2 regions of the Pseudoalteromonas sp. SCSIO 43201 genome follow, and region 2 is predicted to be linked to the other one. Evidence: predicted binding sites of a transcription regulator. Region 2 holds the regulator's gene; the other holds the start of a gene.

Region 1 (16,653 bases), 770 kb from region 2:
ATGGATTTTCCGGTCTTAATGCCATAGATGTGTCCACTATGCCCATCGGTGAAAAAAAAATGTATCGCACTTCAGCGTATGATGCTGGTACAGAGCTAAATACTGAAGCCCAAGGGAGTATCCCCGGGCCTGCTGATGGTGGAGAAGGATTTAATGTGGAACGTAACGATAACCAGAATATGGTAACCATGCATAGCGGAGTCGTTGGCAACGATGATGGCTTAACAAGCTCTACGTTAACCAGTATACATAAGTTTGATAATCCGCTGTTGGCAATAACAATTGAGCGAATCAAATAGCCCATGAGCAAGCGCCTGCCCATAGGCGCTTTCGCTCCACTAAGGGCTGCATATGTTAGACAGTGTATTGTTAGTTGAAGATGATGAAGATATAGCTAGATTGCTTCAAGTTCATTTAGAAGAGCTGTCATTAACCGTCACCCATATCGCGGATGGTGTAGACGCTTTGAATATGGCAAAAAAGAAGCAACACGCAATATTTATGCTCGATTTAATGTTACCAAATATGGATGGACTCAGCTTGTGTAGAGAACTTAAATCTTTGTACCCAATGAGTAGCGTGATTATTGTTACCTCGAAAAGCAGTGAAATAGACAAAATCATTGGGTTAGAAGTCGGAGCCGATGACTACATTTGTAAACCATTCAACAGCCGAGAACTTCAAGCTAGAGTAAAAGCCCAATTGAGACATGTACGTCAATTAAATGATAAAAGCTCTATTCCCACCTCTTCAGATGATAAAATTCAAGTTGGCGCGCTAACTATCGATACCGATTGTCATGAAATCTTACTTGGTGACATAAAGCTAGAGCTCACAGCGACTGAGTTTGAGCTATTACAGTTTTTTGCTAAACATCCTAATCATGTGTTTTCGCGATCTCAATTACTTGAGTCCGTTTGGGGCTATCAACACTCAGGGTATGAGCATACTGTTAATTCACACATTAATCGCCTACGCGCAAAGCTAGATCCCATTTCCAATCATATTGTCATAGAGACCGTATGGGGCGTCGGATATAAGCTGAACGCAAGCTCCCTTCAAGGAGTGAACGCATGAGACTCACATTATATAAAAAGCTAGCAGCCATGCTATTTGTCACATTTTTACTGATTTGCATGCTTTTTATATGGTGGACTCAAGCATTATCACAAGTATCAAAATCGCAGGCCGAGCAACAGCTTCACTTATCTTTAGCTCAACATTTAGTTGCGGATAACCCACTTATCAGGGAAGGGGTTTATGACTATGAAGGGCTAAGCAACTTGTTCCATACGCTGATGATCTTAGGGCCTGCCTTTGAACTCTACTTTGTATCTCCAGAGGGAAACTTGCTCACATACAGTGCAGAGCCAGGAGAAATCAAACGAGAGAAGATTGATATCACCCCACTACAGCAGTTACTTAACACAAACAATACGCTACCAATTTTAGGTGACGACCCAAGAAGTACACATGGCAGTAAAATTTTCTCTGTAGCACCTGTTACTAACAAAGATATACTTCAAGGCTATTTATACATCATTATTGGATCTTCAAAATACAACAACATCATTGAGCAACTGAAAAGCTCCGAAAAGGTCATGCTTGGCACATTATGGTTACTTGGCACCTTATTACTCCTCCTTGCAATAGCCTTATTTTTACTCAACAAGATAACCAATCCGATTGCTCGTCTTACTAGGTATATTGACAGAGTGAGTCAAAACCAATTTGACATCAGCCCCGATGCGCAAATCAATTGGCCTGCAAAAAATGACGAGATACACCGACTAGGGCGAAGTGTGAATGCGATGCTGGATAAAATCCAATATCAACTAACCACATTGAACGATAAAAATGAACAACGTAAGAAATTTCTATCTCAGCTTAGTCATGATCTACGCACTCCTTTAGCATCGCTAAAAGGCTATATAGAGCTCACAGAAAAGCAAACCACAGATAAAACCATTATGGAAAACCTTAAAGTTGCCAGTAAAAATATCAATCAACTAAATCACCTCATTGACCAAATCTTTGAACTTGCTCATCTAGAAGCTGGGCATGCAAAAATGAATATAGAAACTTTTAATTTACTGGAGGTTATTTATGACGTTGCTGCAAAATTCAAATTAAAAGCTGAGGCTAACCAATTACAGATAGTCATATCCCCTATTCAAAGTACTATGGCTATTACCAGTGATATAGGTAAATTGGACCGAGTTCTGTCAAACTTAATTGATAATGCAATAAGGCACACAAAAGCGGGGGGGAAAATTAGCTTGATACTAGAAGAGCATGAAGGTTATGCACATGTCAAAGTTAATGATACGGGCATAGGGATCAGTGAGATGGATCTACAACATATTTTTGATGCCAGTTTTCAAGGCAAAAACAGCAATAGCAACCGCAAACACAATGCAGGTCTCGGTCTTGCGATAACCAGTGAGCTAATCAGAATACTGAAAGGTCGGATCAGTGTAGCAAGCATGATCAATGAAGGTACCCAATTCAAAATCATTTTGCCTTTAAATAAGTGAATAAAGTTTGTGATCAATCTTTATGGTTTGGTACTTTCTACTTAAGATAACCTCTCGGTATACCTTCGATATAAATATTTCTGGCTTTCTACTTAAGTAAACTATATTTTAACTAAAAGTAAAAATTATACTTCATTGATTTGTAATACAATACGGAAAGTTTACTATGCCAATAGTCTCAATGCGTAACTTTATGAACCACGTTGGAACCGCCAATGATGGCTTTCGCCAGAGTGCCTCCTCTCTTAACAATATCATTCTCCTGCTAGGTGGTAATGCGCAGAACAGCCCAAATAATCGAAATATCAATAATCGAACGGCCGAAAATATAGAGGGTGAGATACACAGCCTGCCAGTAGATAAACTTCTAAAATACCAAACAGCATTAGTTTACTTAGGCAACGCATTAAATATCGACAGCTTTGCCCGCCCAACGAATTACAATATGGCTTTTCATGATTTTGAATTACAATGGTATCAATTTCGAGATCCCACTCATGGTATGATAAGAATTGATAACGCACGGTATATTTTTAAACATCAATTCACATTTGATAGTACCAATGGTGATGTGAACACCTTTACACACTGCCTAACAAGGGAGCATGTATGGTATCCAACCGCTAGGGCTTATGACCCTCCTTTTAACCAATTATTAAGTAGAGTACCTCAAAGCTTTTTTATGCCACCAAATGGCTCTCAAAGCGCCTCGGTCACTGACGACCACTCAACATTTAACCCTGATTATATTGTCAGGCGCCCCCTTACTATGGGAAGAACCATTGATATCCGTCAGCGCTATCAATACAGACAACCAGGACGACAGTGGCAGAATATTCCAGGTGCTTCATATATTTTGAAAAAGGGTGTCCGCTGGGGTGTTGGTGGTGATCCGTGCTTTTTCTTCTCTAAAGAAAACTATGCTCCAGAAAACCCCAAGGCATTTCACTTTGAGGTAGAAATCGCGCTAGGGAATGCACCACTGGCTACTTTTAATAGACTCCCATCACGAGGAGCTACATCCCATAATTCTATGAACAGGCAACGGGAGATAAGGGTGATAGCTGACGGATCATAGCTATCGTTACATTACTCATGCCTATTGCATTAAATAAATGATCTATTTTGCAATGAAAAACACTTATCACAAACGGATCAATTCTATCGAGAGTCATAAGCTGTAAGGGCTCTCGAGCAATAATCCCCCCCAGAAACCATCGACGGGTAAACCGCCTCCTACCAGTGCTGCACCTTGTTGATATTGTTGTGGGAGCGAGTTTACCTCACGAGGTCTTGATTTATTTTCAAATCACACATAGCAAAAAACCCGGTGCATTACTGCAACGGGTTTGACGCACTTGGGTGTACTAATGTCGATTAGGTTAATAGACGAATGCTGTTAATCGACCTTTAATAAGGCCCTGATCGCTACAAAGTAGGATATTTTTATTCTTTTTTGAAGCCCAACAGCTCGGCGGGTAAACCGCCTCCTACCAGTGCTGCACTTTGTTGAGTTCGTGGTAGGAGCGAGTTTACCTCGCGAGGTGTTGATTTATTTTCAAATCCCACATAGCAAAAAACCCGGTGCATTACTGCAACGGGTTTGACGCACTTGGATGTACTAATGTCGATTAGGTTAATGGATGAATGCTGTTAATCGACCTTTAAAGGCCCTGCTCGCTACAAAGTAGGATGTTTTTATTCTTTTTTGAAGCCCAACAGCTCGGCGGGTAAACCGCCTCCTACCAGTGCTGCACTTTGTTGATGTCGTGGTGGGAGCGAGTTTACCTCACGAGGTGTTGATTTATTTTCAAATCACACATAGCAAAAAACCCGCTGTATTGCTGCAACGGGTTTGACGCACTTGGATGTACTAATGTCGATTAGGTTAATGGATGAATGCTGTTAATCGACCTTTAATAAGGCCCTGCTCGCTACGAAGTTGGATGTTTTTATTCTTTTTGTTTGAAGCCCAAAAGCTCGGCGAGTAAACCGCCTCCAGCAAGTGCAGCACTTTGTTGATGTCGTGGTAGGAGCGAGTTTACCTCGCGAGGTGTTGATTTATTTTCAAATCCCACATAGCAAAAAACCCGGTACATTACTGCAACGGGTTTCTCTAATAAGGCCCTGACGATGTTCTACTTTCACATGGGAAGCCCACACTATCATCGACGCTGTTTTGTTTCACTTCTGAGTTCGGCATGGGGTCAGGTGGTTCCAAAACGCTATAGTCATCAGGAAAATTCTTTTTTTAGTTTTTGTTTTTATATAAAATTTGGCCCTGGCGATGTTCTACTTTCACATGGGAAGCCCACACTATCATCGACGCTGTTTTGTTTCACTTCTGAGTTCGGCATGGGGTCAGGTGGTTCCAAAACGCTATAGTCACCAGGAAATCTGGGTGCAAATGTTTAATGACATCGTGCCTCGCACGAGCATTCCATTTGCGCAAGGTGAACCGATTTCGCTATATCGCTGAGGTTGGTCACCTTGTTTAATTCTTAAATCTAGAAAAGCTATTAAATTCTTTTGTCTACTTTAGTCTATTAACTTCTGTCGCTAAACCACTTTGGCGTTGTATGGTTAAGCCTCACGGGTAATTAGTACGAGTTAGCTTAATGCCTCACAGCACTTCCACATCTCGCCTATCAACGTTGTAGTCTTCAACGGCCCTTCAGTTGACTCTAAGTCAAAGTGAGAACTCATCTCGAGGCTCGCTTCCCGCTTAGATGCTTTCAGCGGTTATCGATTCCGAACGTAGCTACCGGGCAATGCAATTGGCATCACAACCCGAACACCAGCGGTTCGTCCACTCCGGTCCTCTCGTACTAGGAGCAGCCCCTCTCAATTCTCAAACGCCCACGGCAGATAGGGACCGAACTGTCTCACGACGTTCTAAACCCAGCTCGCGTACCACTTTAAATGGCGAACAGCCATACCCTTGGGACCGACTTCAGCCCCAGGATGTGATGAGCCGACATCGAGGTGCCAAACACCGCCGTCGATATGAACTCTTGGGCGGTATCAGCCTGTTATCCCCGGAGTACCTTTTATCCGTTGAGCGATGGCCCTTCCATTCAGAACCACCGGATCACTATGACCTACTTTCGTACCTGCTCGACGTGTCTGTCTCGCAGTTAAGCTTGCTTCTACCATTACACTAACCGTACGATGTCCGACCGTACTTAGCAAACCTTCGTGCTCCTCCGTTACTCTTTGGGAGGAGACCGCCCCAGTCAAACTACCCACCAGGCACTGTCCTCAACCCCGATTCAGGGGCCTAAGTTAGAACATCAACACTACAAGGGTGGTATTTCAAGGTCGGCTCCACACAAACTAGCGTCTGCGCTTCAAAGCCTCCCACCTATCCTACACATGTAGGGTCAATGTTCAGTGCCAAGCTGTAGTAAAGGTTCACGGGGTCTTTCCGTCTAGCCGCGGGTACACAGCATCTTCACTGCGATTTCAATTTCACTGAGTCTCGGGTGGAGACAGCGTGGCCATGGTTACACCATTCGTGCAGGTCGGAACTTACCCGACAAGGAATTTCGCTACCTTAGGACCGTTATAGTTACGGCCGCCGTTTACCGGGGCTTCGATCAAGAGCTTCGCCTAAGCTAACCCCATCAATTAACCTTCCGGCACCGGGCAGGTGTCACACCGTATACGTCATCTTACGATTTTGCACAGTGCTGTGTTTTTAATAAACAGTCCCAGCCACCTGGTCACTGCGGCTCTCGCCTGCTTACGACGCGAAGTCTTCACAAGTAAGAGCGTACCTTCTCCCGAAGTTACGGTACAATTTTGCCTAGTTCCTTCACCCGAGTTCTCTCAAGCGCCTTAGTATTCTCTACCTGACCACCTGTGTCGGTTTAGGGTACGATTCAGTATGAACTGAAGCTTAGAGGCTTTTCCTGGAAGTAGGGCATCAACAACTTCACCACCGTGGTGGCTCGTCTCGACTCTCAGCCTTAGCAACCCGGATTTTCCTAAGTCGCCAGCCTACAGCCTTTCACATGGACAACCAACGCCATGCTTGCCTAGCCTGCTCCGTCCCCCCATCGCATTCATACCAAGTACGGGAATATTAACCCGTTTCCCATCGACTACGCTCTTCAGCCTCGCCTTAGGGGTCGACTCACCCTACCCTGATTAACATGGGATAGGAACCCTTGGTCTTCCGGCGTGCGGGTTTTTCACCCGCATTATCGTTACTCATGTCAGCATTCGCACTTCTGATATGTCCAGCATGCCTCCCGGCACACCTTCAGCCACTTACAGAACGCTCCCCTACCCCGCATACTTACGTACGCAGCCGTAGCTTCGGTGGTATGTTTAGCCCCGTTACATCTTCCGCGCAGGCCGACTCGACTAGTGAGCTATTACGCTTTCTTTAAAGGGTGGCTGCTTCTAAGCCAACCTCCTAGCTGTTTTAGCCTTCCCACATCGTTTCCCACTTAACATACACTTTGGGACCTTAGCTGACGGTCTGGGTTGTTTCCCTCTCCACGACGGACGTTAGCACCCGCCGTGTGTCTCCCGGATAGTACTTTACGGTATTCGGAGTTTGCAAAGGGTTGGTAAGTCGGGATGACCCCCTAGCCTTAACAGTGCTCTACCCCCGTAAGTATTCGTCCGAGGCTCTACCTAAATAGATTTCGGGGAGAACCAGCTATCTCCCGGTTTGATTAGCCTTTCACTCCTAGCCACAGGTCATCCCCTAACTTTTCAACGTTAGTGGGTTCGGTCCTCCAGTCAGTGTTACCTGACCTTCAACCTGCCCATGGCTAGATCACCGGGTTTCGGGTCTATACCCTGCAACTTAAGCGCCCAGTTAAGACTCGCTTTCGCTACGGCTCCCCTAAATGGTTAACCTCGCTACAGAATATAAGTCGCTGACCCATTATACAAAAGGTACGCAGTCACCCAACAAGTAGGCTCCTACTGCTTGTACGTACACGGTTTCAGGTTCTATTTCACTCCCCTCACAGGGGTTCTTTTCGCCTTTCCCTCACGGTACTGGTTCACTATCGGTCAGTTGGGAGTATTTAGCCTTGGAGGATGGTCCCCCCATATTCAGTCAAAGTTTCACGTGCTCCGACCTACTCGATTTCACTTTGGATAAGTTGTCGTGTACGGGACTATCACCCTGTTTCGTCATGCTTTCCAGCATGTTCCACTAACTACACTAAAGCTTAAGGGCTGCTCCGATTTCGCTCGCCGCTACTTTCGGAATCTCGGTTGATTTCTTTTCCTACGGGTACTTAGATGTTTCAGTTCTCCGCGTTCGCCTCGTTAACCTATGTATTCAGTTAACGATACCTGCAAGCAGGTGGGTTTCCCCATTCGGAAATCCTAGTCTCAAGCGCCTCTTACTGGCTTGACTAGGCTTATCGCAAGTTAGTACGTCCTTCATCGCCTCCAACTGCCAAGGCATCCACCGTGTACGCTTAGTCACTTAACCATACAACCCAAAATAGTTTTAAGTTGTACTGCTAAAGACAGTTTAACTTCGCCAGAAGTTAATATTGAATACTAAAGTAGACGCTAATTAATCAAACAAATGATTAATCGGCATTTTCTTTCGAAAACTCGATAAATAACTTTACGTTATCTATCAGAATTTAATTTTTCAGCTTTTCCAAATTTTTAAAGAGCAAATATTACTTAGCCATCAGGCCAAGCAACAATCATCTGTGTGGACACTTCGAACAAATAAGTTCTAAATCGTATAAGGAGGTGATCCAGCCCCAGGTTCCCCTAGGGCTACCTTGTTACGACTTCACCCCAGTCATGAATCACTCCGTGGTGAACGTCCCCCCGAAGGTTAGACTATCCACTTCTGGAGCAACCCACTCCCATGGTGTGACGGGCGGTGTGTACAAGGCCCGGGAACGTATTCACCGCGACATTCTGATTCGCGATTACTAGCGATTCCGACTTCATGGAGTCGAGTTGCAGACTCCAATCCGGACTACGACAGGCTTTAAGGGATTCGCTCACTATCGCTAGCTCGCTGCTCTCTGTACCTGCCATTGTAGCACGTGTGTAGCCCTACACGTAAGGGCCATGATGACTTGACGTCGTCCCCACCTTCCTCCGGTTTATCACCGGCAGTCTCCTTAGAGTTCCCGACCGAATCGCTGGCAACTAAGGATAGGGGTTGCGCTCGTTGCGGGACTTAACCCAACATCTCACAACACGAGCTGACGACAGCCATGCAGCACCTGTATCAGAGCTCCCGAAGGCACCAAACCATCTCTGGTAAGTTCTCTGTATGTCAAGTGTAGGTAAGGTTCTTCGCGTTGCATCGAATTAAACCACATGCTCCACCGCTTGTGCGGGCCCCCGTCAATTCATTTGAGTTTTAACCTTGCGGCCGTACTCCCCAGGCGGTCTACTTAATGCGTTAGCTTTGGAAAAGTTGTCCGAAGACCCCAGCTCCTAGTAGACATCGTTTACGGCGTGGACTACCAGGGTATCTAATCCTGTTTGCTCCCCACGCTTTCGTACATGAGCGTCAGTGTTGACCCAGGTGGCTGCCTTCGCCATCGGTATTCCTTCAGATCTCTACGCATTTCACCGCTACACCTGAAATTCTACCACCCTCTATCACACTCTAGTTTGCCAGTTCGAAATGCAGTTCCCAGGTTAAGCCCGGGGCTTTCACATCTCGCTTAACAAACCGCCTGCGTACGCTTTACGCCCAGTAATTCCGATTAACGCTCGCACCCTCCGTATTACCGCGGCTGCTGGCACGGAGTTAGCCGGTGCTTCTTCTGTCAGTAACGTCACAGCTAGCAGGTATTAACTACTAACCTTTCCTCCTGACTGAAAGTGCTTTACAACCCTAAGGCCTTCTTCACACACGCGGCATGGCTGCATCAGGCTTGCGCCCATTGTGCAATATTCCCCACTGCTGCCTCCCGTAGGAGTCTGGACCGTGTCTCAGTTCCAGTGTGGCTGATCATCCTCTCAAACCAGCTAGGGATCGTCGCCTTGGTGAGCCGTTACCTCACCAACTAGCTAATCCCACTTGGGCCAATCTAAAGGCGAGAGCCGAAGCCCCCTTTGGTCCGTAGACATTATGCGGTATTAGCCATCGTTTCCAATGGTTGTCCCCCACCTCAAGGCATGTTCCCAAGCATTACTCACCCGTCCGCCGCTCGTCATCTTCTAGCAAGCTAGAAATGTTACCGCTCGACTTGCATGTGTTAGGCCTGCCGCCAGCGTTCAATCTGAGCCATGATCAAACTCTTCAATTAAAAGTTTTTTTTTGAAACCTAAGTTTCATGCTCATTGAATTCTGATTTTGATACCTTTCGGCATCGAATTGACTGTGCTGAATAAACTATGTTTATTCTGTTGGTCACTCAGCTCAATTGAGACTCTAAATTTGTTTGCGTCATCTAGCGAACTAGACTCTGCTGTTAGAACTCAATCTGTACGAGTGCCCACACAGATGATTGCTTCATATTGTTAAAGAACAGTTCCGGTTACCCGGTGCGATGACTCATCACCACTGCGCCGTTAGCGCTGAGGGTTGTGCATTCTAAGCATTTCCCACTTGTTGTCAACACTTAATTTTGATTTTCTTTCGAAGTATTCAAACTCAAGTTTTATTTGACTCCCGACTCGTTGGCTCGTTGCTTTTCAGCGTTGCTCCCCGTGTCGGTGGATGCGCATTATAGGGAGATCCGATTTAAGTGCAACCCTTTTTTTAAAGAAAATTGCAAAAAAACCGCCACTCGAACAAAAAACACACAAAACCTATTAAAATCCATACTAATGAAATGTTTCCTTCATAAAACTGTCACCCATTTCTTTAGAGGGATCATAAGTATTGATCAAATTTGCTAGGATGCAAGATACAACTGAACAATTTTTCAGCTGTATCTCAAGACTCGATTAGCTTCGCTTTTTAGTACAGGAGGCTATATAGTTTTCGACGGTACTGTGAAGCAACACTATCGCCATCTGGAAGTGAAGCGATAATGTCTAAAAACCCCTTTTTTGCTTCACCAAAGTTCATGTCTTTCTTAAGTACCACCAGTAAACTTGCCAATGCCTCTTCTGTTTTACCTACATCTAGCTGAGCTTGAGCTAACTGGCAACGTAAGTCCAAAGATTCTGGTTCAGCCACCAATGCTTGCTCTAGGCGTCTTACCTCTGGTGAATCCTGTGCTGCCGTAGCTTGCGCTAGTTTGGCAACTAAATTGTGGTAATAAGGGTCTCGTTCTTCGTCATTAATGGAATCTAACAGAGCCTGCGCTTCATCAAATTTTTTAATTTGTATGCAGATATCGGAAAACACCAATTTGACTCGAGTATTTCTACTATCGATGTCATACGCTTTTTTCGCATACACAAAGGCATTGTTTAGATCATCTTCTGCTAAAAATTGCTTAGCTTGGTCTAGTAATATTAGTTCAGGCGATGGTAAGTGAGCCGACAACGCTTCTTTTATTTCTTCTTCAGTTTTTACACCTGGTAACATATCGACCGGTGCTCCACCTTTTAAAACCACGATGGTAGGTAAAGCTTGTAAGCCAATTTGTTGAGCAAGCTGAGAGGCTAGAGCTTGCTGAACATCACAATCAATAACACCAATCGTGATATGCTCACTATATGTCGCAGCAATCCCCTCTAATATTTGGTCCTGCTGAACACATTCGGGATTTTGGCCACTATAAAATGTCAACAGTAGCACTTTCTCAGGGTTTGGGTCTGTTATTACTTGCTGAATATTTTCAGGGGTAAGTTGGATTTTATTGCTCATGCTCTGTTATCTGTATAAATAGTCAATATGGTTGATATAGTGGCAATATCTGAATTTACAACTACGAGCATAAACAATTATGTAGAGCTTGGCTTTCTCTTTCGAGTAAATTTCCTCTTTTTTCCTCCGCGCTTTTTCAATGCCATTGTCGGTACTTCTTTTAGCGCAGTTATATTTATAGACTGAGCACTATTAATAAAAACACTCAGCTCGTCACGAAGTGGCTGCATAAATTGGTTATAGGAGGTTTCTTTGTTGGCAATCTTTCCAAGCAATGATTCCCAAAGCGCAGTCCTATCTGGTAATGAGAGCGACTCTGGTAAAGTTTGAATAAATGCTTTGCCAAGCGCCGTAGAGTATATCGTTTTACCGTCTCGTCGCAGAAACTGCCTTTTAAATAATAACTCAATGATCCCAGCTCGAGTTGCTTCTGTTCCAAGTCCATCCGTATCTTTCAATACCTTTTTAATTGATTGATCAGATACAAACCGTGCAATGCCTGTCATTGCACCAAGTAGACTTGCTTCAGTGTAATGTTTTGGCGGCTGAGTTTGCTTCTCTTTCACCTCTCCTTTGTCACATAGTAGCGGCTCCCCTATTTGCAACTCTGGTAAAAGACTTTCCTTCTCTGTTTCTGGTTTTTTATATAGAACTTTAAAACCTTTATCTATTACTTGCTTGGCTTGTGCTTTGAATTGGCCTCCACCGATCTCTAATTCAACCTGAGTTTCATTGTAGCGATATGGGTGAAAGAATTGTGCTAAGTATTGTACCGAGATAAGTTGATAAACTTGCAGTTCTTGATAACCAAGCTGCGCACTGCGAAGCTTTTTAGTAGTTGGAATGATCGCGTGATGCGCTTCGACTTTTTTATCATTCCAGCACGCTCCTTTTTGGCTCATGTCTGCTAACTTAACGTATTTGCTTTCCAACCCCTGATTATGTTCTGCCGCGCAAACCACTTGCTCTCTTTCAGCAAAGTGCTCTTTTGGTAGATAACGGTTATCTGATCTGGGGTATGTGATCAGTTTATGTTTCTCATAGAGTGTTTGACAAATATCCAGCACTTGCTGAGCAGATAAACCATAGCGTTTATTTGCATCAATCTGTAAAGAAGAAAGGTTGTAGGGTAATGGTGGATTTATCTTTTTGGGTTTTGTTTCAACTTGCTTTACCGTTGCTTGCTTTTTATTGATCCGAGCAGCGACATTTTCGGCCAAAGCTTTTACCAAGACACGTCCATCTTCATCCATATAAGGCTTACATGCTTCACTTGGCACCCACTTAGCTTCAAAAACTCCCCAATCCGGTTTATTGATGTGTGCGATCACTTCATAAAAGGGTTTAGATACAAAGCTCTCAATTTCGAGATCCCTTCTAACAACCAAGCCGAGTACCGGAGTTTGCACTCTACCAACCGACAAAACAGTATTCACACCCGCTTTTTGCCCAGCCAACGTAAATGCTCTGGTTAGATTCATACCAAAGAGCCAATCGGCTCGAGCTCTTGCAAGCGCAGACACACTTAAAGGGATAAATTCTTGGTTGGAACGTGTTGAGGCCAGTGCCTTTTTCACGGCTTGTGGATTCAAGTCACTGATCAACAAGCGTTGAATCGTTGCTCTTTTTTGCTCTGGCAGCGATACGTATTGAAATACTTCGTCTACAAGCAACTGCCCTTCTCTATCGGGATCTCCTGCATGATATATTTCGTCAGCTTTTGTGAGTAATCGTTTTAATGTAGTAAGCTGCTTTTTTGTTTTAGCTTTTGCTTTAAACTGCCATTGCGCTGGCATGATTGGTAGATCATGAAACTGCCACTTTTTATACTTAGCGTCATAATCTTCAGGCTCAGCTTGCTCAAGTAAGTGGCCAATACACCAAGAAACCACATCACCGTTGGCAAGCTCTATGTATCCATCTTGTTTTTTGTGAGGTTTTGGCAAAACATCTGCAATTGCTCTGCCTAAGGAAGGTTTTTCAGCGATATATAGTTTCATGATTATATTAACTGTATATAGATACAGTTAATATAATCAATTTTTTCGAGAAAGGCCATAACTATCAAGTGACTGCTACAACCTTCCACGATTAGCTTTACTTAAGTTCTCAACAAGTTCAACTGCTTATGCTTTTGCTCAACTATTTGTGTCATAGAACTTGCAGCTAGCTCTACTTCATCCGCAAATTGAGATAGCTCTGCCGCCGCATCTGAGATCCCTGTGGTATTTGTGTTAATTTCCTCCGTAACCATACTTTGCTCCTCTGCTGCTGTCGCTATCTGAGTTACTTCGTTAGAAATGCTGGTAAGCTCTCCTACTAGTGTGCTCATTAACCGCGCTGACTCTTGGCAGTAACTCACTGCGTCTTCGCCTAATTTTACAGAGCTTTCAATTATTCGACCGGAATTTGCAACTTCGCTTTGCAAGTTATCTATAAGCTTACTTATATCATCTGTTGACGCTTGAGTTTTCGATGCCAAAGCTCTAACTTCATCAGCAACAACCGCAAAGCCACGCCCCTGCTCTCCTGCTCTCGCGGCTTCAATTGCCGCATTCAAAGCAAGCAAGTTAGTTTGTTCAGCGATTGCTCTGATCACTTCGAGTATTTTTGAAATATCATCGCTACGTTCCGATACTTTAACCACAGCTTGTTTTGCATCAATAACTTGATCCGCCATTGATTGTACGGTTTCAGTCGTTTTAATAATGCTTTGCTCGCTTTGTTGAACTTGGTCTGCCGCTTGGTTAGTACTGGCTGCCGCCTTCTCGGACGCCCTTGCGACCTCTGAGGCTGTCGCACTTAATTCGTTAATCGCGGTTACAACGCTGTCGATTTCTAAATGCTGATTCGCGACTTTATTTTTGATATTAATAGCAGCTTCTGTAGTGCGATGAGACTGTTCATAAGAAGACTCCGCAAGCCCTTTAAGATCATCAATCATATTTCTGAGCTTTTCGGTAAAGCGATTAAAGCCTTGAGCTAATGCGATAAGCTCTGCATGATGGCTCACTTCTAATTCGTGCGTTAGATCTCCCTCGCTAGATGCTAAGTTCTCTACCCGTTTTTGAATATGAGTCAAAGGACCAATAATCGTGTTAACCAATACAAATGCAATCGCGATCCCTATTGCTGCGATCACCACTCCAATTGTCAGCATCCAGCGTCCTACAGAGTTAGCTGACTCCTCTAATTGACTTTGCAAAGTAGTAGCAGACTCGAGTGCTATCGCTTTTGGTAATTCAATGACCAAAGACCAGGTTGTATTAGGTAACTTGATATTGATTGGCACGGATACAACCAAGTCATTCTCTAAATCTTCAATACCAGATCCTTTGTGTAGCGACTGTAAAACGTCAGCGCGCTCGGTAGTTGTTGACTCGGCCAGTGGACGTGCAAGCTTGTCATAATGACTGGATCCGACCACAAGACCTAAATCACTCAGCAAGGTTACTTTAGCTGCTCCCGAATAAAGCGACTCAGATAGCTCGTCAACCAGCGTCTGGAAAATAGGCAAATTAACATCCACGCCGACCAAGCCTTTAAATTGACGATTAACAACAACAGGGACTGTAAGCGAGGTCATTAGCATCTCATTGCCCGCTGATATTTCATATAAATATGGCTCCATGATACATGGCGCCACTTTATCTTTTGCACAGAGATACCACTCAGCTTCACGCAAACCAAATTCGTTGATGTTATCAAGGTACTTTGCTTCAGCTGACTCAACTTTTTGTTGCACAGGTCCTGTAGATTCTTGTGTAAAATAAAGCTCCAATGTTCCGGATTTAACGACTGAATGTGAAGCGCCTTCCGTAAAGCGAGTATCATCACCGTCATAACCGTTCGGCTCAAATTGTGCGTACATGGAAGAGACGAACCTATTTTGCTCTAGTGCACCAAATACCACTTCTTGAACTTGCTCTCGACTCAGTGGGTTTTCCTTGGAAGTATGGGACAATATCCCAGCCAAAGTATAGGGTACTCTATAGGCTTCATTAACAAACCCTGATACCCTTTGACCATATTGGTTGGCTTTTGCTACCAACCCTTGAGAAATTTCATCGTATATTGCTTGTTGAACTCCTTTGCTCTGCTTTGCATTTTCCTCCGCTAGATGAAACCACATCGTTGCCACTAATATAACAACTAAACTCGTTACTAATACTGTTACAAAAAATAAGAGTTTGTTTTTAATTGAAGCTTGTTTCATAACATTCCCAATTTTCAGCGTTTACATGCAAACAAATTGCACCATACATTCTTCTTAACTTGATAAAAATAGTTAACCTGAGCGCCGCACAATCAAAGCTTTCTAGTCGCCAGTTTTGTAAAAGCAATGAATTGAACATTTTTACCTGAACCACAAGTTACCCATATGTATTCTTATCGGCAAGTATGAAGTCTTGTTTAACTGTAGCAAAAAATTAATAACGCACCGAGAATTATGCAGCTAAAAATACTACTTATTTGAAAGTAACGTATTGACTAGTAAATAGAAGATACATTTGAAACTGCTAAAGTTTAGCGCAACGCCAAAGGAGAGAAGATAATTTATTTTAGTATGCTCGCCATGGCATTTAGACCAAGAGGCTCCTTTTCAAGCAGTCTCTTGGAGTAAATGCCATTGATAGAAGCTGGTGGATGCTAAAAGTAGTGCCTAAGCACTACTTTTTTATTTTATCCTTACCCGTTGTTTTTTCATTACTAGGTAATCTGTGATGAATGGCCGACTTTATCAACATATAGCCTGAAATAGGGGCAGTAAGTAGCAAGAATATAGAAATTAGAATTTCTTTCACACTAATACCATCCGATGTTGTACTAAAATATACCATTGCAGAGGTTAGTAAGCATGCCATCCCTAACGTTGTTGCTTTTGTCGGGCCATGAAGGCGCATAAAAAAGTCAGGCATCTTCACCAGTCCAATTGAACCGACCAGTACAAAGGAACCTCCAAGTAACAATAATATAGAAATAATCCACTCTGACATTCTGTTGCCGCTCCTATTCAATAATGTCGCCACGTAACAAGTATTTACATACAGCTACTGTGCTCACAAAACCCAACATTGCAATCAGCAAGGCCGCTTCAAAGTAAAGTGCGGTCCCCATACTCATGCCGTACAAAATAATCAATGCAATTGTATTGATATACATTGTATCAAGCGCCAAGATCCTATCGGGAATAGATGGCCCGACAACTAACCGCCAAAGGTTCAGTAATAGAGACACACCTATCATAGCGAAGACAATGAGAATTACCGTTTCTAACATTCAAAGATCTCCTTTAAAGGCTTTTCATAGCGCGATTTTATGGTGTCAATCAGTAAC
Region 2 (16,653 bases):
GGGTGGTTGTTTCTCTTGAATATCATAATGACGTTTTGACGAGCTCACATCGTGGCTGTGACTAGCTAGGTCGTCTAGCGTAAAAAAGTTCAGAAGCCTTCTCATATCGTTCGCTTGCTCAGCCATAGACTCACCAGCAGCAGACGCCTCTTCAACTAGTGCGGCATTTTGTTGGGTCATCTCATCCATTTGGGAAACGGCTTTATTCACTTGCTCTATCCCAGAGCTTTGCTCAACAGAGGCTTCAGCAATATCCGAGATCATGTTTGTTACACGCTTTACCGACTCCACAATCCCTTTTAGGGTTTCGCCTGATTCATTCACCAATAATGTGCCATCTTCGACTTTGCTGACACTATCTCGTATTAAATCTTTAATTTCTTTTGCCGCCGCCGCGGAGCGCTGCGCTAAGTTTCTCACCTCTCCAGCTACAACAGCAAATCCACGTCCTTGTTCACCTGCTCGCGCGGCTTCCACAGCCGCGTTTAAGGCCAGTAAGTTTGTTTGGAAAGCAATTTCATCTATAACCCCTATGATGTCCGCTATTTTTTTACTCGAGCTGTTTATTTCTGACATACTTTCTACCGCGCGAGTCACCACCTCTCCACCTTTAGTTGCCTTATCACACGTTTCTTCTGCCAGTTGGTTCGCGACTTTTGCATTATCCGCATTTTGCCTAACTGTACTGGTCATTTCTTCCATACTAGAAGCCGTTTCTTCTAAGGAAGATGCCTGTTCTTCAGTCCGCTGACTCAAGTCAGCATTGCCTTGTGATATTTCTTCTGCGCCACTTGCGACTAGGTTTGCTGAAGTGCGGATCCGACCTAACACCTCGGTCAATTTTTCAGCCGTGGTATTGGCGTCCTTTTTCAGCTTTTCATAAGCACCACGATAATCTCCCTCTATCCGCTGGGTTAAATTACCCGTAGCCAACGAATCCAGCATTTCTCCCATGTCAGTAACTGTTTCATCGACAGTCGCAACTAAACTATTAAGTCCTTGTGCTAATCGCAAATAAAATCCTTCTTTACCCTCATCAGATAAACGAACACTTAAGTTACCACTGTTAGCTGATTGCACTAGTCCTGCGACTTCTTTTTCAATCTGGACTTCCTTGGTTCTGTCGTTCCATTCAACTACGGTTCCTACACGTTCGTTATTACTATCAAAAATGGGATTTGCCACCAAACTAAAGGTACGTCCGCCAACGGCTATCTCAGTTTTGTACTCAGATTCAAGACGAGAGAGCATACTACGCTGATGACTTGGATTTTTATGGAAAACATCAATATTAGCCCCCATAAGCTGCCTGCTGTCAAAGTTTGGCAAGTCACGTTTTAAATCACTCTCTGCGCCTCTCATCATTTCTTTAACGGCGCGGTTTAAGTATACGATCTCAAACTTTTCGTTTGCGATCATGGTATTAGTCGACACATTATCCAGCGCTCTTCGTACTCTTAAATTTTCCGCTGCAGCGGCTTTTTCCAGAGCTTCCCGATTTAACCTATCAGTCTTGTCTTCCCACTCAACCACCGTACCAATACGCTTACCGCCATCATCAAAAACAGGGGTTGCAATTAATCCAAATGTGAACCCTGCAATCTCAATATCAGCACGATATACATCGTTTAACTTATCGAGTATGTGTCTCTGATGACTCGGGTTTTCGTGAAATACATCAATACATTGCCCAACAAGTTTATCAACATCGAAATTTGGAAGAGACTTCCTAAGCTGAGGCTGATTATCTCTTAGCATCCTCACTACAGAATCGTTGACATAAACAATGTTTAATTTATCGTCCGCAAGCATGACGTTGGCTTGGCAGACATCAAGTGCACTAGAAATTCTCGCATTGTGACTCGCCAACTCAGCTTGCCTCTTTTCAACCTCAAGCTCTCTTGTTAAGTCTTTCCACTCCACTAAGGTGGCTAAGCGCTTACCTTCTTCATCAAATACTGGCGTTGCAATAAGGTCGAAGGTAAGTCCTGCGACTATAATCTGGGCAACATAGGGCCTAGAGAGATTAGCTAATATACCTCTTTGATGGCTGGGGTTACGGTGAAATGAGTCGATGTTAGCGCCAATTAAGTTATCTACATTAAAACCTGGTAATTCTTGCTGTAGTTTGGCCTGATTCTTTCGCAACATACTCGTAAGGGAATCATTTAAATAAACGATATTAAGAGACGCATCAGCCAACATTATGTTTGCTTGACAAACTTTTAGTGCTAATAACAGGCTGTGGTTATGCTCTTTATCATTCGCTATATCATTATTTAAGAAAGTAGCTACTGCTCTGAACAGCGTCGGATGCTCTGCCTTGAAGTGGTTATTTAGTAAGCTTGCATCGTTATTTTCGATTGCCGATATAATACTTTCAACGCTCTGTAACCTAGCTAGCAGCGTGTTTACACTTTGCTTCAGTAGCAAAACCGCTAATGCAACGCTTACGCCCGCAATTACTATCGCGACGTAAGTTTGAGTAGACATACTCACGTTTAACATCTGAATACTGACTGCCAAACCCACAACTATTATGGCACTGGCAACTAATACTCTGCTATTGACTTGACTCACTAGTGCGTGATCGCGCATGTTATCCCCCGACAACCGATTGCTCATCATGTTTTACTTCAAGATCTAAAATTTTTTTTAAATTTAAAAGTACAACCATTTTTTCACCAACATTGACAAGTCCTTGTACGAACTGACTATTTTCCGAGTCCTGAAAATCAGGTACATCTTTAGCAGTTTCTTCATTGATGCTGTACACGTCCGAGACTGCATCTACCACTAGTCCCATAATTTTCTGCATCCCTTTGATGAGCACAGACACGACAATAACGACTGTTAAAGCACCATATTCGATCTGAGGTAAGCCAAAGCGGATCCGCAAATCAATGATAGGTACTATGGTTCCACGTAGATTAATTGCACCGTTTACATACCTTGGTGAATTAGGAATTGCTGTGACCTCTTCCCATCCCCTAATTTCTTGGACAGCCAAGATATCCATGCCATATTCTTCTCCTGCCATCATAAAGGTCAAAAACTGCTTATCACCTTCCTTATTAGCCAGCATAATTTGCTCATTAACTGCTGCACGTTCAGTGATCATGTCATCACCTCTTCTAGCTCCTGCTCTACCAACAGCTCTTGACTTCCGGGTCGCTTAAGGCCGCTTAGTTTTATTAAGCCACTGATATCTATAATCAAAGACACTCTGCCGTCTCCGAGAATAGTAGCGCCAGATATGCCATTGACCTTTTGATAATTCGCTTCTAGGCTTTTTATCACCACTTGCTGCTGTGCCAGTAAGTCATCCACCAGCAGCCCAACCTTATGGTTGTCGCTTTCAACCACAACAAGCAGAGTTTTGTCGAGTTCTTCGATTGCTCCTTCATGGTTAAATAACTGATAGAGTCTGATGATTGGAATGTACTCGTCTCTCAATCGCAAAACCTCTAAACCATTTCCGACTCTACTCACTTTTTTAATATCGATCTGCAGTGATTCCACAATGGAAATAAGGGGGATGATATAGGTATGTTGCGCAACTTTGACTAGCTGACCATCCAAAATAGCGAGTGTAAGCGGTAGACGAATCGTAAATGTTGAGCCAACTCCCTTAGCCGAAGTAACCTCTACACTACCATTAAGCGCTTGAATATTTCGGCGTACAACATCCATCCCGACACCACGACCCGAAATATCACTTACTTCATCCGCAGTAGAGAACCCCGGCTTAAAAATAAGCTCATTTACTTCCTCAACAGTAAGCTCATCTGTTGCCTGTACCAACCCATTCGCCAAGGCTTTACTCTTGATTTTTTCTGTATTGAGACCTCTGCCATCATCCATAATCTCAATGACGATATTTCCGCCTTGGTGAAAAGCATTTAACGTCACAGTCCCAACGGGATCCTTTCCTGCTTTAATTCTTTCCTCGGGTGTTTCTAATCCATGATCTAACGAGTTTCTTACAAGATGCACCATAGGATCAGAGATTTTTTCCATCACTGTTTTATCTAACTCTGTTTGTTCGCCAAGTAGCTTGAGCGCTACTTGTTTATCCAGCTTCTGTGATGTATCTCTAACCAAGCGTGGAAAGCGACTAAAGACGAAACTAATAGGTAACATCCTTATCCGCATTACGTTTTCTTGCAAGTCTCGGGTGTTGTGAGCCAGCTGCGCCAACCCCTCTTGCATTGCAGCCAATGTATGCTCTGTGGGCTCTTGTTCGCCGAGTTGAGTTAACATTGCTTGCGTTATTACTAATTCACCCACCATATTTATCAGTGAGTCGACTTTATCTATACCTACTCTGATTGATGTAGATTCGCCTGACTTCTTATTCACCTCAGATTTAGGCTTAGCCATGGCGGTCGGTTTCTGAGTTGTTTCAGTATTGTTCTGAGTTTCTTTTTGCGCTACTTGCGATTCAGTATCTGTTTTGGACGCTATATTCACTTCTGGAGCACTATCATTTTCAAATAGGCCGCCACACAACGTGATCACTATCTCGGCGTCATCCTCAACCCACTCGAAAACCTCTCTAATAGCTGACTCAGAGTGGCTAGTGTTTAAATATAAACGCCAACTTAGGTAGCAGTCTTCAGGGTTAAACCTTTCAATATCTGGAATTGCATCGCAAAAGGCGTGCGTTTCCAAATCCCCGAGTTCGGACAGCTCACTCAACATATACAAAGGCTCATTGCCAGTTTTAAAAAGGTGTGTAAGCGGTTTGAAGTCAATTTGATAGGTTTGTAATTCAGGAGCTACCTCTCGGCTTGGTGAGGTCTGAGCATCTTGCGACTGTTGAGCGCCTAAAATCCCTTCAAACTTCTCTCGTAACGTATTCGCCACAGAAAGGTCAGGCTCTTCTTCAGCTTGCAAGCTTGTCAATAGAGCTCTTAAGCAATCGACGGACTGAAGTAAAAGATTTACATGTTCAGCTGCTAGTTGACGTCTACCATCACGGATTTGATCAAGCAAGGTCTCTAAAACGTGGGTGAAGTTAGATACGGATGTAAAGCCAAATGTTCCACTTCCACCTTTGATACTGTGCGCTGCACGAAATATGGTATTGATGGTCTCCGAATCTTCTTGCCCTGGCTGTAAGTTTAGAAGCTCCGCTTCCATCACATCCAGCCCCTCAAAGCTCTCTTCAAAAAAGACATCAAAGAATTGGCTTAAATCAATACTCATGTCGACGCCCCTTTATGTCTACCTGATGACTTTCTTTAGTACAGCTAGCAGTTGTTCAGGGTTAAAAGGTTTAACTATCCATCCGGTAGCACCTGCTGCCTTACCTTCTGTTTTCTTATCCAGTCCTGATTCAGTAGTTAACATCAACAAAGGAGTAAACTTATAATTAGGCAGGCTACGAAGTTCTTTGATCAGAGTTATGCCATCCATAACTGGCATATTCACATCTGAGATCACAGCATCAAAGCCCTGCTGTTTTGCAATAGATAGAGCCTCACTGCCATCTTTTGCTTCTATCACATCAAAGCCAGCTTTTTTCAATGTAAAGCCAACCATTTGACGCATAGAGGCAGAATCATCCACAGCTAAAATCTTTTTCATAATCACCTCTTAGTTTTCAATACCATGGAATAAATAGTGCGTTAATCCGAGCTCATTTACGGCTTGTGCGAGCGCTTCACTTTCACCATGCCAAACAATTTTGTGCTCCATTGAATGTAGGTGCTTTTGCACAGCGCATAGTAACTGGATAGAAGCAGTGTCTGCTTTTTGCACTTCGCTAATGTCGATAGAAATGTCAGATGTTTCCAAAGAGTCCTGGAAAATTTGATGGTACAAGCTTTCCACATGATTAATTGCCATTTCTGGTGGAAGTTTCAACATGAGCTGAAGACTATCCCTGTAAAAGTGAGTAATAAAATTAGCTTAGACTGTGATCGTAAAATTGCCACAAAGATTAAATAAAAATCCGCAAATAATGAAAGCGTTAGAGGTAGGAAATAAAATCGCGTAGGGCACAGGCTACGCGATATGGAGCTAGTTTATTATGCTATTAAGGTCTTTTAATAACTGTTTTTCATCGATCGTCGGCACAGTTCCAACTTCATGAGAGGGTTTAAAAATAGCCTCCAGCTGTCCCTTTGGATTGATTAGTGCGACTGATGCACTGTGATCAACATAGTATTCTTCTTGCTGTTCTTGATTTATCGCATAGATCAAGCCAAGATCTCTGACAAAAGGAAACAATATCGAATGCTCTGCAGAGACCGCTTTGAAGGTTGGATCAAAGTGCCTAATATACGCTTGTCGTCGCTCCTTTGAGTCTCTGTGAGGATCAACAGATACGAACCATACTTGTAATTTACTCTTATCTTTCATTGATTGATACACATGAGTCAGTTTCAATAATGTCATCGGACAAACGTCAGGACAGCTGGTATACCCAAGAAAAAGTAAATTCCACTTGCCTGCAAAGTCTTGATTGGATAACACTTCACCATACTGGTCTTGAAGTTGAAACGACTGCACTTCTTTTGGTTTTCGGTACCAAACTACTTTTTCAGACACATCAGGCGCAGGGCTACAACCAGATAATATCGCCACTACAACGATCAAAAGAATTTTTTTCATATAAATGCTTTATCCACAAAAAGTGCTACGAAAACAATTAGCAAATGCCAAATTGAAAAATAAAATACACGCATAGCATACTCTAAACTCTTCGTTTTAATAAGCTTTGCGGCCTTATATATAAAGGCCACATTAACTGCCCCAGAGCACAGTAAATAAATCCACCCCGACATTCCGACCAAATAAGGCAATAGGCAAATTACGGTCAGTAATATGGTGTAAAATAATACACAAAGCTTGGTAAATTCATCACCGTGTGTCACAGGTAGCATGGGTATTTCAGCTTTCTCATAGTCACGTTTTCGCGCTATGGCTAAAGCCCAAAAGTGTGGTGGAGTCCATGCAAAAATTATCATCACTAATAACCATGGTTCAGCACCCAGCTGTCCTGTCTCGCTAACCCACCCAAGCAGCGGTGGCATAGCACCAGCTAACCCTCCAATCACAATATTTTGGGGGGTTGCTCGCTTCAAAAGTAGCGTATACACAACGGCATATCCAACTAACGCAGCGAGAGTTAACAAAGCACACAGCTGGTTTGCAAAAATGGAGAGTAGTACATAGCCGAATAAAGCCAAAGTACTGGCAAACATTATGGCTGAAGAAACAGAGACTGACTCTGTTGCGAGCGGTCGGTCACGCGTTCTGACCATCTTTTTATCTATTTCTCTGTCAACCACATGATTTATTGCTGCGGCACTGCTCGACAGCAAGCCGATTCCCAATAGACTCATGATTTGAGACAATAGCGTTTTATCGCTTTGTGGCGCTAAAGCCAGACCAACCCACGCGGTGATCACCAGCATGCAAACTACTTTAAACTTGCACATGCCAAAATAGGCCTTTAGCAACGATGTTATTCTTTGATATTCAAAAGTATTAGTTAACTGGTGCATATTTATCTCCTACTTTTTGCGCTAAATTCACAAAAAAGCATAGTCTCACCATAGCTAGTAATACCATGGCTGCCATAAAGTTATGAAATAAGGTGAGTAGCAATGGAAATTGGAAATGAACGATAGCGGCGCCGACGGCCACTTGCAGAGTAATCAGCACTAATACCAGATAAGCTGAATTTCTGATCACCTGATTTTGTGCCTGCTTTAATAAAGGCCAGCATGCTATAAGTAAACTGAATACGGTTATAATTGCCCACACTCTATGAGTAAAATGGATAGACACCCTTGATTCAAAAGGGAGCACACCAAACTCGTAGGTGGCTGAAGGCTCAGGCAGGGTAAATAGACTTTGCCAAGAAAACAATTGTAAGTTGTCACAAAGCGGTAAGCCTGTACAGTGAGGCGCAGCATAGTTGGCAGCTAGCCAACCTCCAAGCGCAATTTGAATAACCAAAATATAAAGCGCTACATAACACATCAGAGCAAGGCGTTTTGGGACATCAGCGATAATGTCACGGTGCTTCAGTCGTAAAGCAAGCAAAACAAGCAACGCCAGAATACTGAACCCTCCTAGTAAATGCCCCATTACTATTATCGGCTGTAAATTCATTGTTACAGTCCACATTCCTAAAGCTCCTTGAAACAACACTAACAGCAGAAGTAAATAGTAATGTTTATTAGGGCCTTCAACCTGTGGCTTTTTAAAGAATTGTAAGCATGCCAGGAGGAGAATAATGGCCCCCAAAAAGCTAGCAAAGTAACGATGGATCATCTCGATCCAAGCTTTGTCGGCTTCGACTTCTAAATGCGGAAACTGATCTTTTGCAGCGATTAACTCATGAGCTTCATTGGGCACAGTCAAAAAGCCATAGCACCCAGGCCAATCAGGGCAGCCAAGACCTGCGTCACTCAAGCGTGTGAAAGCACCAAGAGTGACAACCGCAAGCGTAACAAAACAGGTAAATATTACCAGCTTGATTCTATTCATATATAACCTCCTAGCTTGAGCGAGAGTAGTTCAATAGTTTTTTGAGGTCACTTAGCAAGCCTTTTTGTATACTTCTCGTTTTTCTTTGATCTAATATAGGCGCGTACTGAAGAACAAATAGACCAGTCTTATCTACCAAATAAATATAGTTATCTTGCAGTTGGGAGATTTGTAGCGGCAATGAAGTTGCGTGCTCAATAAGAGGTTCGCCTTGATTCTGCAACACCACGATAGTTACCTTCTGCTGATGCTTGCCAAGTGCCAAATACAAATTAGGAAGACTGTTAAGCAACAAAGAGCATTGCTCATTACATGACTTTGGACGCTGATACACAATACTCCACTCTGTATCTTGGACGACTGCAGGCTGTCTCACCTCTTGACGTAGAAATTCACCATGGTTAGTTGTGCTACTGGGAAGCCAACCCAACTTTAGTGCAACGAATGCTAGTAGTAATGGCATAATGAACAAACTGACAAACCATATCGCTGTCTTAGACATATCCACTCTCCTTTTTTGAAAGTTTCCATCCGATCACTAGTGCCGAAAACGCAATCAGCAGCCACTGAACAGCATAAGCCTCATGCTTCTGTGGTGACATTACAACTGGTTGGTAATGTGGCTCAGTACTACCAAGTACGTCATGTGTCATGTATGCAATGATAGGCAATAGAGTGCGGTTAGAGGCTTTAGATAGGTAGGCGAGATCAATATACTGAATTATCGAATGAGCCTGCTGACTTTCCGCTGCAGAGTCAGCCAACGTAAAGCCTTTACTCACGTTTGTTTTAATGTATGCAGGGAAAGTTACCTTTGTTTCGGAAAGAGAAGTAAGTGTTGGAATTCGACTTGCTTGCTGTGGGACAAAACCCAAATTTACCACAACATATTCACCAGTCTTACTCACTTCTAAAACAGATATAACGTCAAAACCTACTCGGCCTTTTACTACTTGGTTATCAAGATACCATACCGCGCCAGCAACAAAGCGCCCAGTTAGTTGCACTTCACCATCAATTTGCTCGATAGGAACTTTACTTTCAGGATTATTTCTATTTGCAAGGTTTTGGTCTTGTCGCTTCTCTATATGTTGGTTTATTGCATGCTTTTTGGCTGCACGTTGCCATTGCCAATATGAAAGAGCTACACATAACAACATCACGATTAACGCTGCCAATATAGGCGTTTTTGATCTACCTTTAAAAAGTGCACCTAAATTCACGGACACTCCTTATGATTAAAATTATTATCGTAGTACTTCTGCTATTTATTTTTCTTAGTTTATTTAAAGCGATGTTCGTCATGCTCAAATCAGGGCAACAAGGGTCAATGGCAAAGCAGCTATTAAATCGAGTATATGCCTCTATAGCTGTGATTCTTATTATTTGTCTGGCTGCTCAGTTTGATTTAATCAAATTACATTCGTCGCCTATTTCTACAACACATAAACAAATACAAACAAACACAGCCACACCACATCAACAAAGTGCCAATACCAAGCACCAGCCTGAAACGCAAAGTGATTTTTCGCACTAAAGTGCCCTTTCAGAACTCTCACCCATATCACAAATAAAATTATCGCCCCAAGCGTGACATGAACTCCATGAAATCCAGTTAGTAAAAAGAAGGTGTTGCCATAAACTCCAGATTGAAGAGTTAAACCAAGTTCTTGATAGGCATGAATATACTCTTCAACCTGTAGAGTTAAAAAGCCAATACCAAGCAGTACCGTTAACCCTAAAAAGGCTTTTACTTTTGCCCTTTGATCTTTTTCTAGGGCAACATGTGCCAAACTTAACGTTATTGAAGAGGCGAGCAGTATGATGGTGTTGATCAATGGTAAGCCCTGCCACCCCATGGCTTGTGTTACCGTTCCATCAGGCGTTGTTAATAGTGGCCACGCGGCTTCAAACTGAGGCCATAGCACTTCGTTTGTGCTCACATTATTACTTGCTCCACCTAACCAAGGAACAGCTATCATGCGTGCATAAAACAGCGCGCCAAAGAAAGCACCAAAAAACATTATTTCGGAAAAAATAAACCAACCCATCCCTTGTTTAAACGAGCGATCCATTTGCTCTGAATACAATCCAGCTTGGGATTCTTGAATTACGTTTCTAAACCAACCAAAAATCATATAGATCAGCGTAGCGATACCTACAAGTAACAGGATTGCGCCACTATTGTTCGGGGAGTCAAGTTGAATGATTGTAAGCGCGCAGCCCACTGCGATAAAAAAGAGCGCAAAAGCGCCAACAATAGGCCAAGGGCTTTGCTCTGGAACGTAGTATTTTTCTTGTTCATGGTTCATGTTAGAACTCCTTTAGAGCGACTAACTGGCCCAACTGCACATTTTGTGTCTGGCTTACTCGCTCTGTAATATCAAATAACGTGTATGAAAGCGTTAGTTCTTCCACATCATCAGGCAGTTCTGTATCTACATAAAACCTCAATACAAACTCAACCTCTTCTTTACCCTTCATTGGTTGTTGGTCGAAGCAAAAACAGGCCATTTTATGTAAATACTTGGCAGCTTTCCCCGGAGATACAGAGGGAATTGCTTGTAAAATCCGATCACTGTCACTGATATTCTTTGCAATAAACTTCACGTCTGTTAATTTTCCGGGTTGCACACTGACAAAGTGTTGAGCTGCATCAACCTTAAATGGTGCATGACCCTGGCTATGTGTTGTGAAACTTACCTCAACTTGACGGCTATCAATAATAGCCTCGCTTTGCTCTGCCACTTTCATCGAAGGTTTTCCATTGAGTCCTGTTACATCACAAAATACGTCGTAAAGTGGGACTAATGCAAAAGCAAAAGCAAACATGCCCAGAGTCAGCAGTAGAAGCTTTCTAAGGAGGCGTCCATGTTGCATTACTTGACCTCCGGTGGAGTAGAAAATGTATGATATGGCGCAGGTGATGGTACTTCCCACTCAAGGCCTTCAGCTCCATCCCACACTTTACCGGGCACCTGCTCACCTCCTTTGGCACACTTATACACAACAGCCACGAATAATAGTTGTGATAAACCAAAAGCAAAGCCACCAATGCTGATAATGGCATTAAAATCAGCGAACTGAAGTGCATAATCAGGTATTCGTCGAGGCATTCCTGCCAAGCCAACAAAGTGCATGGGAAAAAACAATACATTGACACTCACAAGAGATAGCCAAAAGTGCAGTTTTGCTAGTTTGATATCAAACATGTTGCCAGTCCATTTCGGCAGCCAATAATAAGCAGCAGCCATAATAGAGAACACGGCACCTGTTACTAGCACATAATGGAAGTGTGCAACGACAAAGTAGGTATCGTGATATTGAAAATCAGCAGGCGTAATCGCTAACATAAGTCCGGAAAAGCCACCTATCGTGAATAGCACAATAAAAGCGATAGAAAAGAGCATGGGTACTTCAAAGCTGATTGCCCCTCGCCACATAGTCGCGACCCAATTAAATACTTTTACCCCTGTAGGTACAGAAATCAACATTGTCGCATACATAAAGAAAAGCTCACCTGCTAGCGGCATTCCTGTCGTGAACATATGATGAGCCCACACAACAAAAGAAAGTAAAGCAATCGAGGCTGTGGCGTATACCATTGAAGCATAGCCAAATAGTTTCTTTCTAGAAAAGGTAGGCACTATCGTGGAGATAATCCCAAAGGCGGGTAGTATCATAATATATACTTCAGGGTGACCAAAGAACCAGAATATGTGTTGAAACATAACAGGATCACCACCACCTGCGGCATCAAAAAAGCTCGTACCGAAGAACTTATCAGTTAACACCATGGTGACAGCACCAGCCAAAACAGGCATAACTGCAATTAGTAAAAATGCAGTTATAAGCCAAGTCCATACAAATAGTGGTAGCTTCATCCATGTCATACCTGGCGCTCGAAGGTTCACTATAGTAACGATGACATTAATAGCGCCCATTATTGAGCTTATCCCCATTATATGAACTGAAAATACAAAAAACGCCGTATTATCATTACTGTAGGTTGTAGATAGTGGTGCGTAAAAAGTCCATCCAAAAGCAGGCCCCCCTCCTTCTAGAAACAAAGACATGAGCAAAATGGCAAACGCAAAAGGTAAGATCCAGAAGCTCCAGTTATTCATTCTTGGAAGCGCCATGTCTGGAGCTCCGATCATCATCGGGATCATCCAATTGGCAAGCCCCGTAAATGCCGGCATCACTGCACCAAATACCATGATCAAGCCGTGAATGGTCGTCATTTGGTTAAAAAAATGCGGATCGACTAACTGTAATCCTGGCTGAAATAGTTCAGCCCGTATCACCATCGCCATTGCACCACCAATCAAAAACATGGTCAGTGAGAATAATAGGTAAAGCGTGCCGATATCTTTATGATTGGTTGTAAAAAGCCAGCGTTTTAGGCCTTTAGGAGTTCCATGATTTGAATGTTCTTCTACTATAGCACTCATTACTTGGCCTCCTCTAAGGCATCAATTTCTTGCTGAATTTGACTCGGCTGGATCACCTCTCCTGTGTCATTACCCCAGCTATTCCTTTTATAAGTGATGACTCCTGCAATTTGTTTAATCGTTAATTGCTTTGCAAATGCTTGCATAGCAGTACCAGGACGACCAAGCAGAAGGATGTCAATGTGTGGTTTAAGATCACCTATGACAACTTCACTCCCCTTCATAGCGGGGAAGACGCCAGGTAAGCCAAGCCCAGTTGGCTGGTGACAAGCAGCACAATATGCCATGTAGGTTTGTTCGCCGACCTCCATTAACTCTTCTTTCGATAAAATTTGCTCTGCCACCGCCTGTGATTCTGCTGCAGCTTTTGCTTTGGCGGCTTTAGCATCATCGAGCCACACCTCAAAGTTTTCAGGGCTTACAGCTTCTACCACCACAGGCATAAATCCGTGATCTTTTCCACAGAGCTCTGCGCATTGCCCTCTGTAGATTCCTTCCTCATTAACTTTGGTCCATGCTTCATTGATAAAGCCCGGATTAGCGTCTTTCTTAACAGCAAAATCAGGTACCCACCATGAGTGAATAACGTCATCTGACGTCATTAAAAAGCGAACTTTCCTATCAGTTGGGATCACTAAATGGTTATCAACTTCCAAAAGATAATTGTCATTTTTATCTTGCAGATCATTGATTTCATCTCTTGGTGTAGATAGTAAAGAGTAAAATTCAACATCATGTCCCATATACTCGTAATGCCACTTCCACTGTGAACCTGTTACCTTAATAGTTAGATCAGCTTTGCTTGTATCTTCCATCGCAATAAGCGTTTTCGTAGCTGGGATAGCCATTCCTATCAGTATCAGAAAGGGGATTGTGGTCCAAAGAATTTCAACTTTAGTACTTTCGTGAAATTGAGCTGCGACAGCCCCTGTTGATTTACGGTGCTTGAGTAATGCCCAGAACATCACTCCAAACACTATAACTCCTATCACACAACATATAAGGAAAATAGTCATGTGGAGCTCATATACTTGATGGCTAATGTCTGTTACGCCCTGCCTCATATTGTAATCACTATTCGCAAGTGATGGCATGACGATTAGCACGGTGACAAATGCTACAACTAATCGACAAATTTTCATTTGACGTCTCCTTCAAGGCAGCGCTTAGCCCCTTTTGTTATTATCGGATGACTGTCATATTGTCTATTGGTACATAGACTTACTGCACGACTCTTAACCAAATAGTCAAGAAATTTACAAAACGCAAGATTTTAGGAAAAGATGCCAGTTAGAAGTGTTTTTATAGCTATGAACTAATAAATGTAAGAAGGCAAAGTATTATGTAGAATTATCAAAGTAGTAAACTAACCTAAGAGTAGCTATATTTGACCCCAGCCGAGGGCAATATTAGCAATACTTTAGATAAGCAATAAAAAAGGCGTTTATCTAGAGCGTAACACCATTTAATTAGTGCTACGCTCAACTTAAGTTACATCCAGTCGGCGTTTCTGATGACACCCACTGCAAGCCCTTCAATAGAAAAGTTCTGATGTTCAAGATCAACCTCAATAGCTTGAAACTCTTCATTTTCTGCATGAAGTAAAATCTTTTTGCCTTTTTTCTCTAGGCGCTTAACTGTCACGTCTTCCTCTACACGCGCCACTATTACTTGACCATTATCAGCTACCTGAGTCTTATGCACAGCAAGCAAATCCCCATCCATGATCCCAATGTTCTTCATGCTCATACCACTAACCCTAAGTAAATAGTCCGCATGAGGCTTAAAGAAGCTAGCATCTACATTGAAATGACTTTCAACGTGTTGTTCTGCAAGAATGGGTTCTCCAGCAGCTACCCTGCCGATGATTGGCAACCCTAACTGTTCTGGTTCATCCTCAACCAACCTAATACCTCGACTAGCTCCAGGAACCATTTCTATAACCCCCTTCTTGGCAAGTGCTTTAAGGTGCTCCTCTGCTGCATTTGCACTTTTAAAGCCTAACGCATCAGCGATTTCAGCTCTAGTCGGGGGCATGCCAGTATCCTTAATGAATACTTTAATCAGTTCAAAGACTTGCTCTTGTCGTTTAGTTAAAGGTCGCATCAACTGGTATTCCATACAGTATTATATTTACTGTAAGTATATACAGCTGAGAAAAAATCGCAATGTTTGTTTATTCTTATAAATTAAGTTTACAGCCTTAGTAAGGTATGTAAAAAATCCAATAAAGAGAAAGAGTTAAATTTACTTTCCTTAAGGAAAGTAAATTATAAGCTGATAGATAAGTCGAAGAGAGAAGTTTTAAGTAGAGCAACGTCAAAACTGAGTAAGGAGTTTTCTCAAACCCTCGGCGGGTAAACCGCCTCCTACCAGTGCAGCACTTTATTGATATTGTGGTGGGAGCGAGTTTACCTCGTGATGTTACAAAGTAGGATGTTTTATTCTTTTTGTTTGATAGACCTAACAGCTCGGCGGGTAAACCGCCTCCTACCAGTTCAGCACTATGTTGATGTTGTGGTGGGAGCGAGTTTACCTCGCGAGGTGTTGATTGCTTTGTAATGTGTTGATTGCTTTTCGAGGTGTTGATTATCTTGTGAGATTTTCTTTTCAAATCCCACATAGCAAAAAACCCGTCGCATTGCTGCAACGGGTTTCTCTAATAAGTCCCTGGCTCGCTACGAAGTAGGATGTTCTACTTTCACATGGGAAGCCCACACTATCATTGACCGGGGCCGACCCTTCGCGGGGCTCGCCTTCGGCTGTTTTGTTTCACTTCTGAGTTTGGGTGACAAGAAACCGAAGTAACGCTTCCAGTTCGAGGAAGTGAGCGCATGGATACGCGAAGGGGAAATACTACATGGAAGTACTTTACTACAAATGCAAAAAACCCGTCGCATTGCTGCAACGGGTTTCTCTAATAAGGCCCTGGCGATGTTCTACTTTCACATGGGAAGCCCACACTATCATCGACGCTGTTTTGTTTCACTTCTGAGTTCGGCATGGGGTCAGGTGGTTCCAAAACGCTATAGTCACCAGGAAATTCTGTTCATTAATGAAGTATCCTTCATTAATATAAATCTGGAAAAAGCTATTAAATTCTTTGTCTACTTCAGTCTATTAACTTCTGTCGCTAAACCACTTTGGCGTTGTATGGTTAAGCCTCACGGGTAATTAGTACGAGTTAGCTTAATGCCTCACAGCACTTCCACATCTCGCCTATCAACGTTGTAGTCTTCAACGGCCCTTCAGTTGACTCTAAGTCAAAGTGAGAACTCATCTCGAGGCTCGCTTCCCGCTTAGATGCTTTCAGCGGTTATCGATTCCGAACGTAGCTACCGGGCAATGCAATTGGCATCACAACCCGAACACCAGCGGTTCGTCCACTCCGGTCCTCTCGTACTAGGAGCAGCCCCTCTCAATTCTCAAACGCCCACGGCAGATAGGGACCGAACTGTCTCACGACGTTCTAAACCCAGCTCGCGTACCACTTTAAATGGCGAACAGCCATACCCTTGGGACCGACTTCAGCCCCAGGATGTGATGAGCCGACATCGAGGTGCCAAACACCGCCGTCGATATGAACTCTTGGGCGGTATCAGCCTGTTATCCCCGGAGTACCTTTTATCCGTTGAGCGATGGCCCTTCCATTCAGAACCACCGGATCACTATGACCTACTTTCGTACCTGC

The links. The regulator LexA, encoded in region 2, represses DNA repair genes until DNA is damaged. The targets are predictions, from matches to a motif close to TACTGTATNNNNATACAGTA.
Region 1: the regulator LexA is predicted to act here: its motif matches at 13,326-13,345, upstream of J8Z24_RS04955 (DNA topoisomerase III).

Annotation. Positions count from the first base shown of each region.
Region 1 is NZ_CP072683.1:1,151,503-1,168,155, reverse strand. It holds gene J8Z24_RS05000 (spondin domain-containing protein) at 1-299, shown strand, start outside; gene J8Z24_RS04995 (response regulator transcription factor) at 352-1,077, shown strand; gene J8Z24_RS04990 (sensor histidine kinase) at 1,074-2,537, shown strand; gene J8Z24_RS04985 (hypothetical protein) at 2,704-3,615, shown strand; rRNA gene rrf (5S ribosomal RNA) at 4,663-4,776, opposite strand; rRNA gene rrf (5S ribosomal RNA) at 4,817-4,930, opposite strand; rRNA gene J8Z24_RS04970 (23S ribosomal RNA) at 5,117-8,001, opposite strand; rRNA gene J8Z24_RS04965 (16S ribosomal RNA) at 8,270-9,802, opposite strand; gene J8Z24_RS04960 (tetratricopeptide repeat protein) at 10,459-11,316, opposite strand; gene J8Z24_RS04955 (DNA topoisomerase III) at 11,394-13,316, opposite strand; gene J8Z24_RS04950 (methyl-accepting chemotaxis protein) at 13,418-15,532, opposite strand; gene J8Z24_RS04945 (Na+/H+ antiporter subunit G) at 15,987-16,313, opposite strand; gene J8Z24_RS04940 (K+/H+ antiporter subunit F) at 16,327-16,596, opposite strand; gene J8Z24_RS04935 (Na+/H+ antiporter subunit E) at 16,590-16,653, opposite strand, start outside.
Region 2 is NZ_CP072683.1:381,436-398,088, reverse strand. It holds gene J8Z24_RS01695 (methyl-accepting chemotaxis protein) at 1-2,598, opposite strand, end outside; gene J8Z24_RS01690 (chemotaxis protein CheW) at 2,600-3,121, opposite strand; gene J8Z24_RS01685 (chemotaxis protein CheA) at 3,118-5,211, opposite strand; gene J8Z24_RS01680 (response regulator) at 5,230-5,592, opposite strand; gene J8Z24_RS01675 (STAS domain-containing protein) at 5,602-5,874, opposite strand; gene J8Z24_RS01670 (SCO family protein) at 6,028-6,621, opposite strand; gene cyoE (heme o synthase) at 6,618-7,517, opposite strand; gene J8Z24_RS01660 (COX15/CtaA family protein) at 7,501-8,508, opposite strand; gene J8Z24_RS01655 (redox-active disulfide-containing membrane protein) at 8,519-9,010, opposite strand; gene J8Z24_RS01650 (SURF1 family protein) at 9,003-9,731, opposite strand; gene J8Z24_RS01645 (DUF2909 family protein) at 9,743-10,045, shown strand; gene J8Z24_RS01640 (cytochrome c oxidase subunit 3) at 9,945-10,820, opposite strand; gene J8Z24_RS01635 (cytochrome c oxidase assembly protein) at 10,822-11,388, opposite strand; gene ctaD (cytochrome c oxidase subunit I) at 11,388-12,962, opposite strand; gene coxB (cytochrome c oxidase subunit II) at 12,962-14,104, opposite strand; gene lexA (transcriptional repressor LexA) at 14,454-15,068, opposite strand; rRNA gene rrf (5S ribosomal RNA) at 15,889-16,002, opposite strand; rRNA gene J8Z24_RS01610 (23S ribosomal RNA) at 16,116-16,653, opposite strand, start outside.